2 regions of the Neisseria animalis genome follow, and region 2 is predicted to be linked to the other one. Evidence: riboswitches for the same ligand, from Rfam matches in the RefSeq annotation. Region 2 holds a riboswitch; the other holds the start of a gene.

Region 1 (5,629 bases), 880 kb from region 2:
CGTTTTCCTGCCAGAAAACTTTCAGAAGCGGCCAAATTTCGGCAGGAGATTTGCCTTCTACAACCAGCCAGCGCTGGCTGCCGTCGCGCTCAAGCGTTACGCCTTTTACGGCTTGCAGTACGGCTTGGTCTGCCGGCTGCTGTACTGCCGGGGTGCGGTTGCGGCGGTTGTCCAAGTCGGTGGCGCGTACCGAGCCGCTGCCTGCGGGCAGTTGGTAGCGGTTGCCTTGGTCGGGGTTGGTGAGGTCGGGCGGTACTTCGAGATTGACGACTTTACGGGTTTGGGTTTGGTAATCCAATTTGGGTTGTGCCTGTTTGCTGTTGGAGCAGGCTGCCAGACTCATGATGGCAACGGCCAATACTGCCGGTTTGATGTAGGTCATCTTGTTTTCCTGTAAATGAAAATCCGAATGCCGTCTGCATAATGGCGTGTATTTACAGACGGCTTGTCTGTTTGGTCTGCACTGCTGCAGTATGCCGTGTATTTACAGACGGCATACGGGTAGACGGCGGGCTGTTTAAATTTGCCCTGCCTGTTGCAGTGCGGCACGGACTTTGGCTTGTCCTGCTTCGGTCAGTTCTACCAGCGGCAGGCGGACATGTGCTTCGCATTTGCCTTGTACGGCTGCACCCCATTTCGGCGCGGCCGGGCTGGGTTCGCAGAACATGACGTTGTAAATCGGTACCAGTTGTTCGTTCAGGCGGCGTGCTTCGGCGATGTTGCCTTGCAGGGCGGCACGGCACATATCGGCAAACAGTTTCGGCGCAACATTGGCGGCAACGGTAATCACGCCTTTGCCGCCGCAAAGGATAAAGGGCAGGCCGGTCGGGTCGTCGCCGGAGAGAACGGTAAAGTCTGCGGGGGCGGCGTTAATCAGTTCGATGGCGCGCGCTACATCGCCGCTGGCTTCTTTCACGCCGACGATGTTGGGGATTTGTGCCAAACGCAAGATGGTTTCGTTGGTCATGTTGACAACGGTGCGTCCGGGTACGTTGTAGATAATCATCGGAATGGAGGACGCCTCGGCAATGGCTTTGAAATGGCGGTAAATGCCTTCTTGCGAGGGTTTGTTGTAATAAGGTACGACCGACAGGGTGTAATCCGCTCCTGCCTGCTCGGCGGCGCGGGAAAGTTCGATGGCTTCGGCGGTATTGTTGGCACCGGTACCGGCAATCACGGGTACGCGTTTGGCAACGTGTTTGACGGTTTCTCGGATAACGGTCATGTGCTCGTCCATTGAGAGCGTCGCGCTTTCGCCGGTTGTGCCGACGGCGACGATGGCGTCCGTACCGTTTTCGATGTGCCAATCGATCAGATTACGCAGTTGTTCGAAGTTTACGCTGCCGTCTTGATTCATCGGGGTAATCAGGGCAACCAGGCTACCTTGTAACATAATGAAACCTTTTTGTGTTTGCGGTCGGTAATAATGCTCGGATTGTAGCTTACTTTGTTGTGCGTGTGAAACACCCGAACGGGATATGGGGGCGGAAAGTTTGGCGGAAGTTGTATGTATGGGTTTTAAAATTTAATGAAAATAGTATGTTATGTTGGAATATGGTGTCAATGCGTGTGGAGTTTAAATAATGTTAAAGCTGTGTGAATAGGTGGTTGCACAGGCTTTTTTCTGCTTTGCAGACGGCCTTTGTACGGCTATAATGCCCTCTGCAGAAACAGGGGTGCTGCCCGCAGATGAGTGGGCGGCTGAGAATCACCCTTTGCACCCGATACGGATAATACCGGCGTGGGGAGTTTCGAGGCGGAAGTTTGTGCGGCCTGTTTCTGTATGGAAACAGGCTTTTATTATGCCTGAACGGTTTGTCTGCTTTATTGAAAGAAAGTTTTTATGTCTCAAGCATCGTTTGCTTCGCGTTTTGGACCGGGCATTATCATGGCTTCTTCTTGTGTCGGCGGCTCTCATATCATTGCTTCTACTCAGGCCGGGGCGTATTACGGGTATCAGTTGGCTTTGTTTATTGTGGCGGTCAATCTGCTGAAGTATCCGTTTTTCCGCATTGCTTTCGATTACAGCAGCCTGAACCGCAAAACGCTGTTGCAGGGTTATGCGGAGCAAGGCCGTCTGCATCTTTATTTGTTTTTGGTGTTCAACTTATTTGCTACGGTGGTCAATATTGCGGGTGGTACATTGCTTTCGGCGGTGTTGCTGGCGATGTTGCTGCCGTTTCCGGTGTCGCTGGATATTTTGAATATTGCGGTTTTGGCCAGCTTTTTGATTTTGCTGTTCAGCCGCCAGTATCAGGCTTTGGACAGGATTTCTAAAGCGGTGATGATGGGTTTGACGGCGGTTACGGTACTGGCCTTGGCGATGGCGTTCGGTAAGGGTTCGCCGCCTCCGGTGGCGGATTTTGCCGAAGTATCGCCGTGGACGCTGGCCGCTGTGCCGTTTTTTGCCGCGCTGATGGGGTGGATGCCTGCGCCCATGGAATTGAGTGTCGCCAGTTCGATGTGGGTGGTGGAGAAAAACCGGTTGGATCCGGATTACCGCCCGCGCCGTATGATTGATTTCAACACCAGCTATGTGCTGACGATAGTGTTGGCATTGATGTTTATGGCTCTGGGTGCGTTGGTGCAGTACGGACAGGCGGTCGAGCCGTTGAGCGGCGGCCGCTTTATCGGTAGGTTTGTCGATATGTATGCACACAGTATCGGCGAATGGATGCGGCTGCCGATGGCGGCGGTTGCGCTTGCCTGTATTTACGGTACGACGATTGTGGCGGTTGACGGTTATTCGCGCTGCAATATGCAGACGGTGGAACTGCTGCTGGGTCGGGGGCAGGAAGCGGAGCAAAATGAATCAAGGCTGCGTATTTGGCTGGCGGGGGCTTGTTTGGCGGCTTTTGTGCTGATTCAGTTTTTCAGCAGCGCCATCGGCAAGATGATTCCGTTTGCGATGACGGCTTCGTTTTTGTCCGCGCCGGTATTTGCTGCGCTGAACCTGCGTTTGGCGGCGCAATATGAAGGAAAACCTTTCTGGCTGATGCCGCTGGCGTGGCTGGGGCTGGTGTCGCTGGTGCTGACGGCGGCGGCTTATTTGATATGGCTGTAAACAAGCAGTAAAGGCCGTCTGCAAATTGTCAATATCCGCCATATTCTATACAATGCCGCCCTTAAAAAATTTCTCGTTTGGTAATTTAAAGGTGGTCGGATTATGGCTGAAATGATGGAAAAACGGGCGGATGCGCCCGATTTGGTTTACGGTTTGGAAGACAAGCCTCCGTTTATGAACGCGCTGTTGAGCGCGGTAACGCATTTGCTGGCGATTTTTGTGCCGATGATTACGCCCGCGCTGATTGTCGGCGGTGCATTGAACCTGCCGGTGGAGATGACGGCTTATCTGGTATCGATGGCGATGGTCGCTTCCGGTATCGGCACTTATTTGCAGGTCAACCGCTTCGGTCCGGTCGGTTCTGGCATGTTGTCTATCCAGTCGGTGAATTTTTCGTTTGTAACCGTGATGATTGCACTGGGTACGGGCATGAAAGAAGGCGGCATGGACGAAAACGCAATGATTTCCACGCTCTTGGGGGTATCGTTTGTCGGTGCGTTTTTGGTGTGTTTTTCCGCATGGCTTCTGCCTTACCTGAAAAAAGTGATTACGCCGACGGTCAGCGGCGTGGTGGTGATGCTGATTGGTTTGAGCCTGATTCATGTGGGCATTACCGATTTCGGCGGCGGTTTCGGCGCAAAAGCAGACGGCACGTTCGGCTCGATGGAAAATTTGGGGCTGGCTTCTCTGGTGCTGATTATCGTATTGCTGTTCAACTGCATGAAAAACCCGCTGCTGCGGATGAGCGGTATTGCCGTGGGCCTGATTGCCGGCTATATCGCGGCGTTGTTTTTGGGCAAAGTGGATTTTTCCGCGCTGCAAAACCTGCCGCTGATTACCGTACCCGTGCCGTTCAAATACGGTTTCGCGTTTGACTGGCACGCGTTTATCGTGGCGGGGGCGATTTTCCTGCTGAGCGTATTTGAAGCCGTGGGCGATCTGACGGCAACGGCGATGGTGTCCGACCGTCCGATAGAAGGCGGGGAATATACAAGCCGCTTGAAAGGCGGCGTGATGGCGGACGGTTTGGTATCGGTTATCGCCACCGCGCTCGGTTCGCTGCCGCTGACGACGTTTGCACAAAACAACGGTGTCATTCAAATGACGGGCGTGGCATCGCGCCATGTGGGCAAATATATCGCCGCGATTTTGGTATTGCTGGGCTTGTTTCCCGTTATCGGACGTGCGTTCACAACCATTCCCAGCCCGGTATTGGGCGGCGCGATGGTGCTGATGTTCGGTCTGATTACCATTGCGGGCGTGCGGATTTTGGTGAGCAACGGCATCCGCCGCCGCGAAGCCGTGATTGCCGCGACATCGGTCGGCTTGGGTTTGGGCGTGGCGTTCGAGCCGGAAGTGTTTAAAAACCTGCCGGTGTTGTTTCAAAACTCCATTTCTGCCGGCGGAATGATGGCAGTAATATTGAACTTGGTGTTGCCGGAGGATAAAACCGAAGTTGCGGTTCGTGTGGATACCGATGGTTTGGAACACTGATTTTCTGCCGTTTGAAGTTTGATTGAAAAAGGCCGTCTGCAAATTTGCAGACGGCCTTTTTGATGTTTTTATTGATTTATCATTTGTAAATTAAATCATATCTATAAAATATAACTATAATAACACAGCAATAGATTAAAACATAAAAATACTACATTTAGTATTTTTGTGTTTTAATTGCCACCAAATATAGTATTTGAAGTTGAAAAAATGTCCGAGTTGAAATTTACGGTTGAGCAGATTGTTTGGCAGGAAGTACCGGGGGAAGTGTCGCTGGCATTTCTGTTTTCAGGCTGCCCGCTGCGATGCGAAGGCTGCCACAGTGCCGATACTTGGAAAGCGGACATCGGCACGGAATTGACCGCCGATTATCTGCAAGGCCGTCTGAAACGCTATCGGGGCCTGATCAGCTGTGTGCTGTTTATGGGCGGCGAGTGGCAGCCCGAGGCTTTGAAAAAGCGTTTGGACGAAGTGAGGGCGGCGGGATTGAAAACGTGTTTGTACACCGGTTTGGAGCGGAGCGAGCTGGAGTCGGTTTCAGACGGCCTGATTCCCCGCTTGGATTATGTGAAGACGGGGCGTTGGCATGCCGCACTCGGCGGTTTGGACAATCCGGCAAGCAACCAGCGGTTTGTCAATCTGCATACGGGTGAGGTGTTGAACCGTTTGTTTATCAGGCAGGTTCCGGCTGCCGCTGCGGGCGGTACGGCAAAGTAGGATTTGCAGACGGCCTGATGTTCTTTAAGGCCGTCTGAAAGCCTTATCCGCCGGGCGTTCAGGCTTGCGGCGGGATAGTTTTACAGTGTAAAGCGCGCGGCAGCGTTTGCAGACGGCCCGGGCTTCTTTTTCAGACAATCTTTTTTCACGACAATCTTTCAGGAGGATTCGACATGATTCGGCTGCATCCCGAACAGTTAAACGGCAAACTCGACTTTATGCGCGACTATATCGCGGCCGCCAACGCCGCCGACGGCTCGAAAATGGACGCCAACGCCAATGTGACGCAGAAAAACATCGCCACGATGGAAGCGGAAATCATGAAAGACTTTTTCGTGCAGATTAACCGCGCCC
Region 2 (5,629 bases):
CGATAATCATCGGCTTGCTTATTTTTCGCTTGATTTCGGCAGGGCTGATGTCTTCCTGCCCCACATGAATGCCGTCTGCATTTAAGGCCACCGCCAAATCCAAGTCGTCATCAACGAAAAAAGGAACGCCGTAACGGCGGCAAAGTTCGCGGCATTGTGCGGCCAATGCCCGCTGCTGCTCGGGAAAGTCTGCCAGCGAGTTCTTGCCTTTGTCGCGAAACTGGAAACAGGTAATCCCGCCCTGCAAGGCCTGTTCCAATACCGATAAAAGATTATCGGCACGATTTGCAGACGGCCTGTCGCAATCTTGCGAACCGGCAACAAAATAACATTTCAGTATGTTTCTGATGTCGTTCATGGCCGCTCCTGTTTGATGCGTGCATAAGCCCAGTGGTTGGTCGGCCCGTGTCCTGCGCCGATATTCAGCGAATGTTCGATGGCTGCGCTGATAAAGTCTTTAGCGGTTTTTACCGCTTGCAGCAGCGGTTGCCCTTTGGCAAGCTCCGCGGTCAGGCAGGCAGAAAACGTACAGCCTGTGCCATGAGTATGCCGTGTCGGGAAACGGGGGCTTTCCAGTACAAAATCCCCTTCCGGCGAAAAAATCCAATCGCGGCAGACTTCACTTTGCGACTGCTGCAAATGCCCGCCCTTCAGTACCACGGTTTTTACCCCCATATCCTGCAACACTGCTGCGGCTGCGGCGGCACTGTCATCGTCGCAGACGGCAATACCGGTTAAGGCTTCCGCCTCCGGAAGGTTCGGTGTAATCACCTCAGCCAGCGGCAGCAGTTCCGTTTTCAGAGCATGAACGGCATTTTGCTGCAATAAAGACGCACCGCCTTTGGCAATCATAACGGGATCCAAAACCAGACGGCCAAAATCATATTCCGCCAATGCCTGCGCCAAGCAACTGATGATTTCCGCATTGCCGAGCATACCGATTTTAAAGGCGGAAATATCGAAATCTTCGGCTACGGCTTTCAGTTGTGCCGTGATGGTCGGCAGCGGCACAAGGTGTACGTCAAACACGCCCAGCGTATTTTGCGCGGTAACCGCAGTCAACACCGAAGTGCCGAACACGCCCTGCATCTGAAAGGTTTTCAAATCTGCCTGAATACCGGCACCGCCGCCGCTGTCGGAGCCGGCAATCGTCAGTGCTTGAGCAATCTTATTCATAAACAATCCTCGCATTTTGTTCGATAACGGCAGCAGACAATGCACCCAATTCATTCATCAGATTCACGCCGAACTGCCCCAGCTCTGTCGGTTTCAGCGACGCGGCGGCCAACTCTCCGGCCACGGCATAAGCCGTACATGCTTCACAAACCGCCTCAAACACTTTACCCTCCGCTACCGCAGCGAATGCACCGCATACCGCACCAAGCAAACAGCCGGATGCTGTAATGCGGGTAAACATCGGCGTGCCGTTATGGATTTTTGCCAAACGCAAGCCGTCGCTGATGTAATCGGTTTTGCCGCTTACAGCCGCGACACAGCGGTATTGTTCCGCAACGCGCCTTGCAATGGCGGCAACATCTGCCTCGCCTTCCCCGGCATCTACGCCTTTTGCCTGCCAAGCAACGCCGGCAAGGTGCGCCAACTCGCCCACATTGCCGCGAATTACCTCAAATTCCACTTCTTCCAGCAAACACGCCACCATTTCACGCCGGTAAGGTGTTGCCGCCACGCCGACAGGGTCGAGAATCACCGGAATGCCGGCGCGGTTGGCACTCTTACCGGCCAAAATCATGGTTTCCGGATCTTTGCCGCTGAGCGTGCCGATGTTGATAACCAGCGCGCGGCTGATTTGCGGCAAAGCCTCCATTTCTTCCAGCGCCGCAGACATCAGGGGCGACGCACCTATGGCCAGCAAACCGTTTGCCGAAAGGTGGGCGGCTACCGTATTGGTAATATTGTGAATCAGCGGATTTTGCCGACGGATTTGGTCTAAATAAACAGATTTCATACTGTTTTCCTGTCTGTTGTCGAAAACGGGAACGAACAGGGGAAAACGAAGAAGATAGAGAAAGAAGAACGCACGAAGCGGCAGAACAACAAGAAAAACCGAATATACTTAGTTTCCTACGTCAGTATTAACTGCATCAGGTTCACGGGTATCTCTCAGCTTCTTCAAAGCACCCCGACTAAATCAAACATTCCGATTTATGCCGTCTGCAAACCGGCTTCCTGTTTGAGGAGCGGTTCAAACGACCGCCCTATTATACCCAAAGAAAACACCGTGAAAAAGTCCCTCCCCGACTACTTTTCAGACGGCAGCGAAACACGCTATCATCGCTTTTCTATACAAGGAAACACCATGCAAACCCAAAAAGTCATTACCCACATTACCGCTTGGCTCAAAGACTATGCCGCCAATGCCCATGCGAAAGGTTTTATTGTCGGCGTATCCGGAGGCATCGATTCTGCCGTTGTGTCCGCACTTGCCGCCCGTACCGGTATGGACGTATTGCTGCTCGAAATGCCCATACGCCAACAAGCCGACCAAGTCAGCCGCGCGCGCGAGCATATGGCGGATTTGAAACAGCATTATCCAAACGTAAACTGCCTGACCATCGATTTAACCCCTACGTTTGATACCTTCGCCGCCGATGTAGACGTTGACGAAAACGATTACCCTGCCAAAGCACTCGCGCTGGCAAATGCCCGCTCGCGCCTGAGAATGCTTACCCTCTATTATTACGGGCAAATCAACAATCTGCTGGTTACCGGTACGGGAAATAAAATCGAAGACTTCGGCGTGGGATTCTTTACCAAATACGGCGACGGCGGCGTAGACATCAGCCCGATTGCCGATTTGACCAAAACCCAAGTTTACCGGCTTGCCGCTGAGCTTGATATTGCAGAATCCATTCAAAAAGCCGTACCGACCGACGGCCTTTGGGATACGGAGCGCACCGATGAAGAGCAAATGGGCGCAAGTTATCCCGAGCTCGAATGGGCGATGAGCGTTTATGGTACTTCCAAACCCGAAGATTTCAGCGGCCGCCAACGCGAAGTATTGGAAATCTACACCCGCCTGCACAAAGCCATGCAGCACAAAATCAATCCGATTCCCGTCTGCACCATTCCGCCGGAATGGTTGGCGTAATCCCGAGCGTTCAAGCAGGCTGCCGATAGCAATAAGCCGTAACGGTGTTCCGGCGATATACCGGCTTTATCGCTTGCTTCTGCAAACTGCCTGAACGCACAGCCCAAAAGAAAACACCAAAAGGCCGTCTGCAAAATCCTCATTTGATTTTACAGACGGCCTTTTACAGCAACAATGCCACCCAATCACTACTTTCCTGCTGCAAACAACATACGCCGACTGTCCTATCTTGCGGTCGGTACCGTTATTTCACGCAAAATCATACGGCGTTACTGAACTTTGCACGAAAGGAGCTTGAAAGTCTGCTGATCCGTTATTTGTACAGTTTGCGGACTTACGGTCTTGTGTTGTGCTGCCCAAGTCTAAAACATTAAAACACCAAAAGGCCGTCTGTAAAATCTTTAATTGATTTTGCAGACGGCCTTTATTCGACAGGCAAGCCTTAAGCCTTAGCCTGCCAAGAGTCTTTCAGCGTAACCGTGCGGTTGAACACGGGTTGTTCCGGGGTATGGTCGTAGCGGTCGGTGACGAAATAGCCCAAACGCTCAAACTGCCAGCGGCTTTCCGGCGGCAGCTGTGCGGCAACCGGCTCGGCGTAAGCAGTGATTTCCTGCATGGATTCGGGGTTGAGGAAATCGGTAAACGGCAGGTATCCGCCGTCTTCTCCGCGCACGGCATCAGGCCGTTCGACGGTAAACAGGCGGTCGTAGAGGCGTACTTTGATTTCGGCGGCGTGTTCGGCCGACACCCAATGGATGACGCCTTTTACTTTGCGGCCTTCGGGATTTTTACCCAAAGTATCGTGGTCGATGGAGCATTTGAGTTCGACAACCTTGCCGTTTTCGTCTTTCACGGCTTCGTCGCATTTGATGACATAGCCGTGGCGCAGGCGCACTTCGCCGCCGGGGGTCAGGCGTTTGAAGCCTTTGGGCGGAACTTCGGCAAAGTCGTCGGCTTCGATATAGATGGTGCGCGATACGGGAATGTCGCGCTCACCCAAGTCTTCACGGTTGGGGTGGAAGGCGGCGCGGCGGCTTTGGGTTTGGCCGTCTGCAAAATTGGTCAGCGTGACTTTGAGCGGGTTCAATACCGCCATCAGGCGCGGCGAGGTGTTTTCGAGTTCTTCGCGCACCGCGCCTTCGAGTACGCTCATGTCAACGATGTTTTCGGATTTGGAAATGCCGACGCGTTTGGCAAACAGGCGCAGGCCTTCGGGCGTGTAGCCGCGGCGGCGCATTCCGGAGATGGTGGGCATACGCGGGTCGTCCCAGCCGGAAACATGGCCGTCTGAAACGAGCTGGTTGAGCTTGCGCTTGGAGGTGATGGAATACAGCAGCTCCAAACGGGAAAACTCATATTGGCGCGGGCGGGTGGCGTGCGGCGCGGGAATATTGTCGAGCACCCAGTCATAGAGCGGACGGTGCGCTTCAAATTCGAGCGTGCACAAAGAATGGGTGATGCCTTCGATGGCGTCGGAAATGGCGTGGGTGTAGTCGTACATCGGATAGATGCACCATTTGTCGCCGGTGTTGTGGTGGCGGGCGCGGCGGATGCGGTAAATCACCGGATCGCGCATATTGACGTTGCCCGCCGCCATGTCGATTTTCAAACGCAGGGTTTTGCTGCCGTCTGCGAATTCGCCGTTTTTCATACGCATGAACAAATCGAGGTTTTCTTCAATGCTGCGGTCGCGATAAGGGCTGTTTTTTCCCGGCCCGGTCAGCGTGCCGCGGTATTCGCGCATTTCTTCGGCGGTCAAATCATCAACATAGGCTTTGCCGTCCCGAATCAGACCGACGGCGTAATCAAACAGGCGGTCGAAATAATCGGATGCGTAACGCGCTTCTCCCGCCCACTCAAAACCCAGCCAGTGTACGTCTTCTTTGATGGAGTTAACGTACTCTTCGTTTTCTTTTTCCGGATTGGTGTCGTCGAAGCGCAGGTTGCACAAGCCGTCGTAAACATAAGCCAGACCGAAGTTCAGGCAGATGGATTTGGCGTGGCCGATGTGCAGGTAGCCGTTGGGCTCCGGCGGAAACCGTGTTTGGATAGCGGTGTGTTTGCCGCTTTGCAAATCTTCTTCGATAATGGTGCGGATAAAATGATTATCGGCAAATTGTTCTTTATTCAGCATAATTTTCTTTTGTCTGGTTGGCTTTCAGACGGCCTCCGCGCCCGTTTGGCGGTTTGGCCGTCTGCAATCGAAATCGGTAAACGCTTATTGTACCTGACTTGTCGGGTTTGATAAATCGGCAGGCACCAGCCACTCGACAGCGGCGGCTTGCAGGATTTTTTGCATGGCGGCTTCGGGCGCGCGGTCGGTAAATACTTTGTCGAATTCGGTAATATTGCCGAGCCGCACCAAGGCATTGCTGTTGAATTTGCTGTGGTCCACACCGAGAAAACGCACGCGCGCATTGTTCATCATCGCCTGCATGACGCTGACTTCCTTATAATCGTAATCCAGCAGCGATCCGTCGGCCTCCACGCCGTGGGTACTCATCACGGCATAATCGACTT

Evidence for each region. A riboswitch is a leader RNA that binds a small molecule or an ion and turns the genes downstream of it on or off. The one in region 2 is predicted to bind thiamine pyrophosphate.
Region 1: another riboswitch for thiamine pyrophosphate. It lies ahead of EL111_RS03750 (NRAMP family divalent metal transporter); the one in region 2 lies ahead of thiM (hydroxyethylthiazole kinase).

What each region holds. Positions count from the first base shown of each region.
Region 1 covers NZ_LR134287.1:789,270-794,898, forward strand. The annotation lists gene EL111_RS03740 (NlpB/DapX family lipoprotein) at 1-382, opposite strand, end outside; gene dapA (4-hydroxy-tetrahydrodipicolinate synthase) at 518-1,393, opposite strand; TPP riboswitch at 1,663-1,765, shown strand; gene EL111_RS03750 (NRAMP family divalent metal transporter) at 1,844-3,064, shown strand; gene EL111_RS03755 (nucleobase:cation symporter-2 family protein) at 3,167-4,558, shown strand; gene nrdG (anaerobic ribonucleoside-triphosphate reductase activating protein) at 4,769-5,275, shown strand; gene nrdD (anaerobic ribonucleoside-triphosphate reductase) at 5,449-5,629, shown strand, end outside.
Region 2 covers NZ_LR134287.1:1,665,480-1,671,108, forward strand. The annotation lists gene thiE (thiamine phosphate synthase) at 1-358, opposite strand, end outside; gene thiD (bifunctional hydroxymethylpyrimidine kinase/phosphomethylpyrimidine kinase) at 355-1,191, opposite strand; gene thiM (hydroxyethylthiazole kinase) at 1,169-1,966, opposite strand; TPP riboswitch at 2,063-2,153, opposite strand; gene nadE (NAD(+) synthase) at 2,318-3,109, shown strand; gene EL111_RS07745 (glutamine--tRNA ligase/YqeY domain fusion protein) at 3,552-5,243, opposite strand; gene EL111_RS07750 (DeoR/GlpR family DNA-binding transcription regulator) at 5,328-5,629, opposite strand, start outside.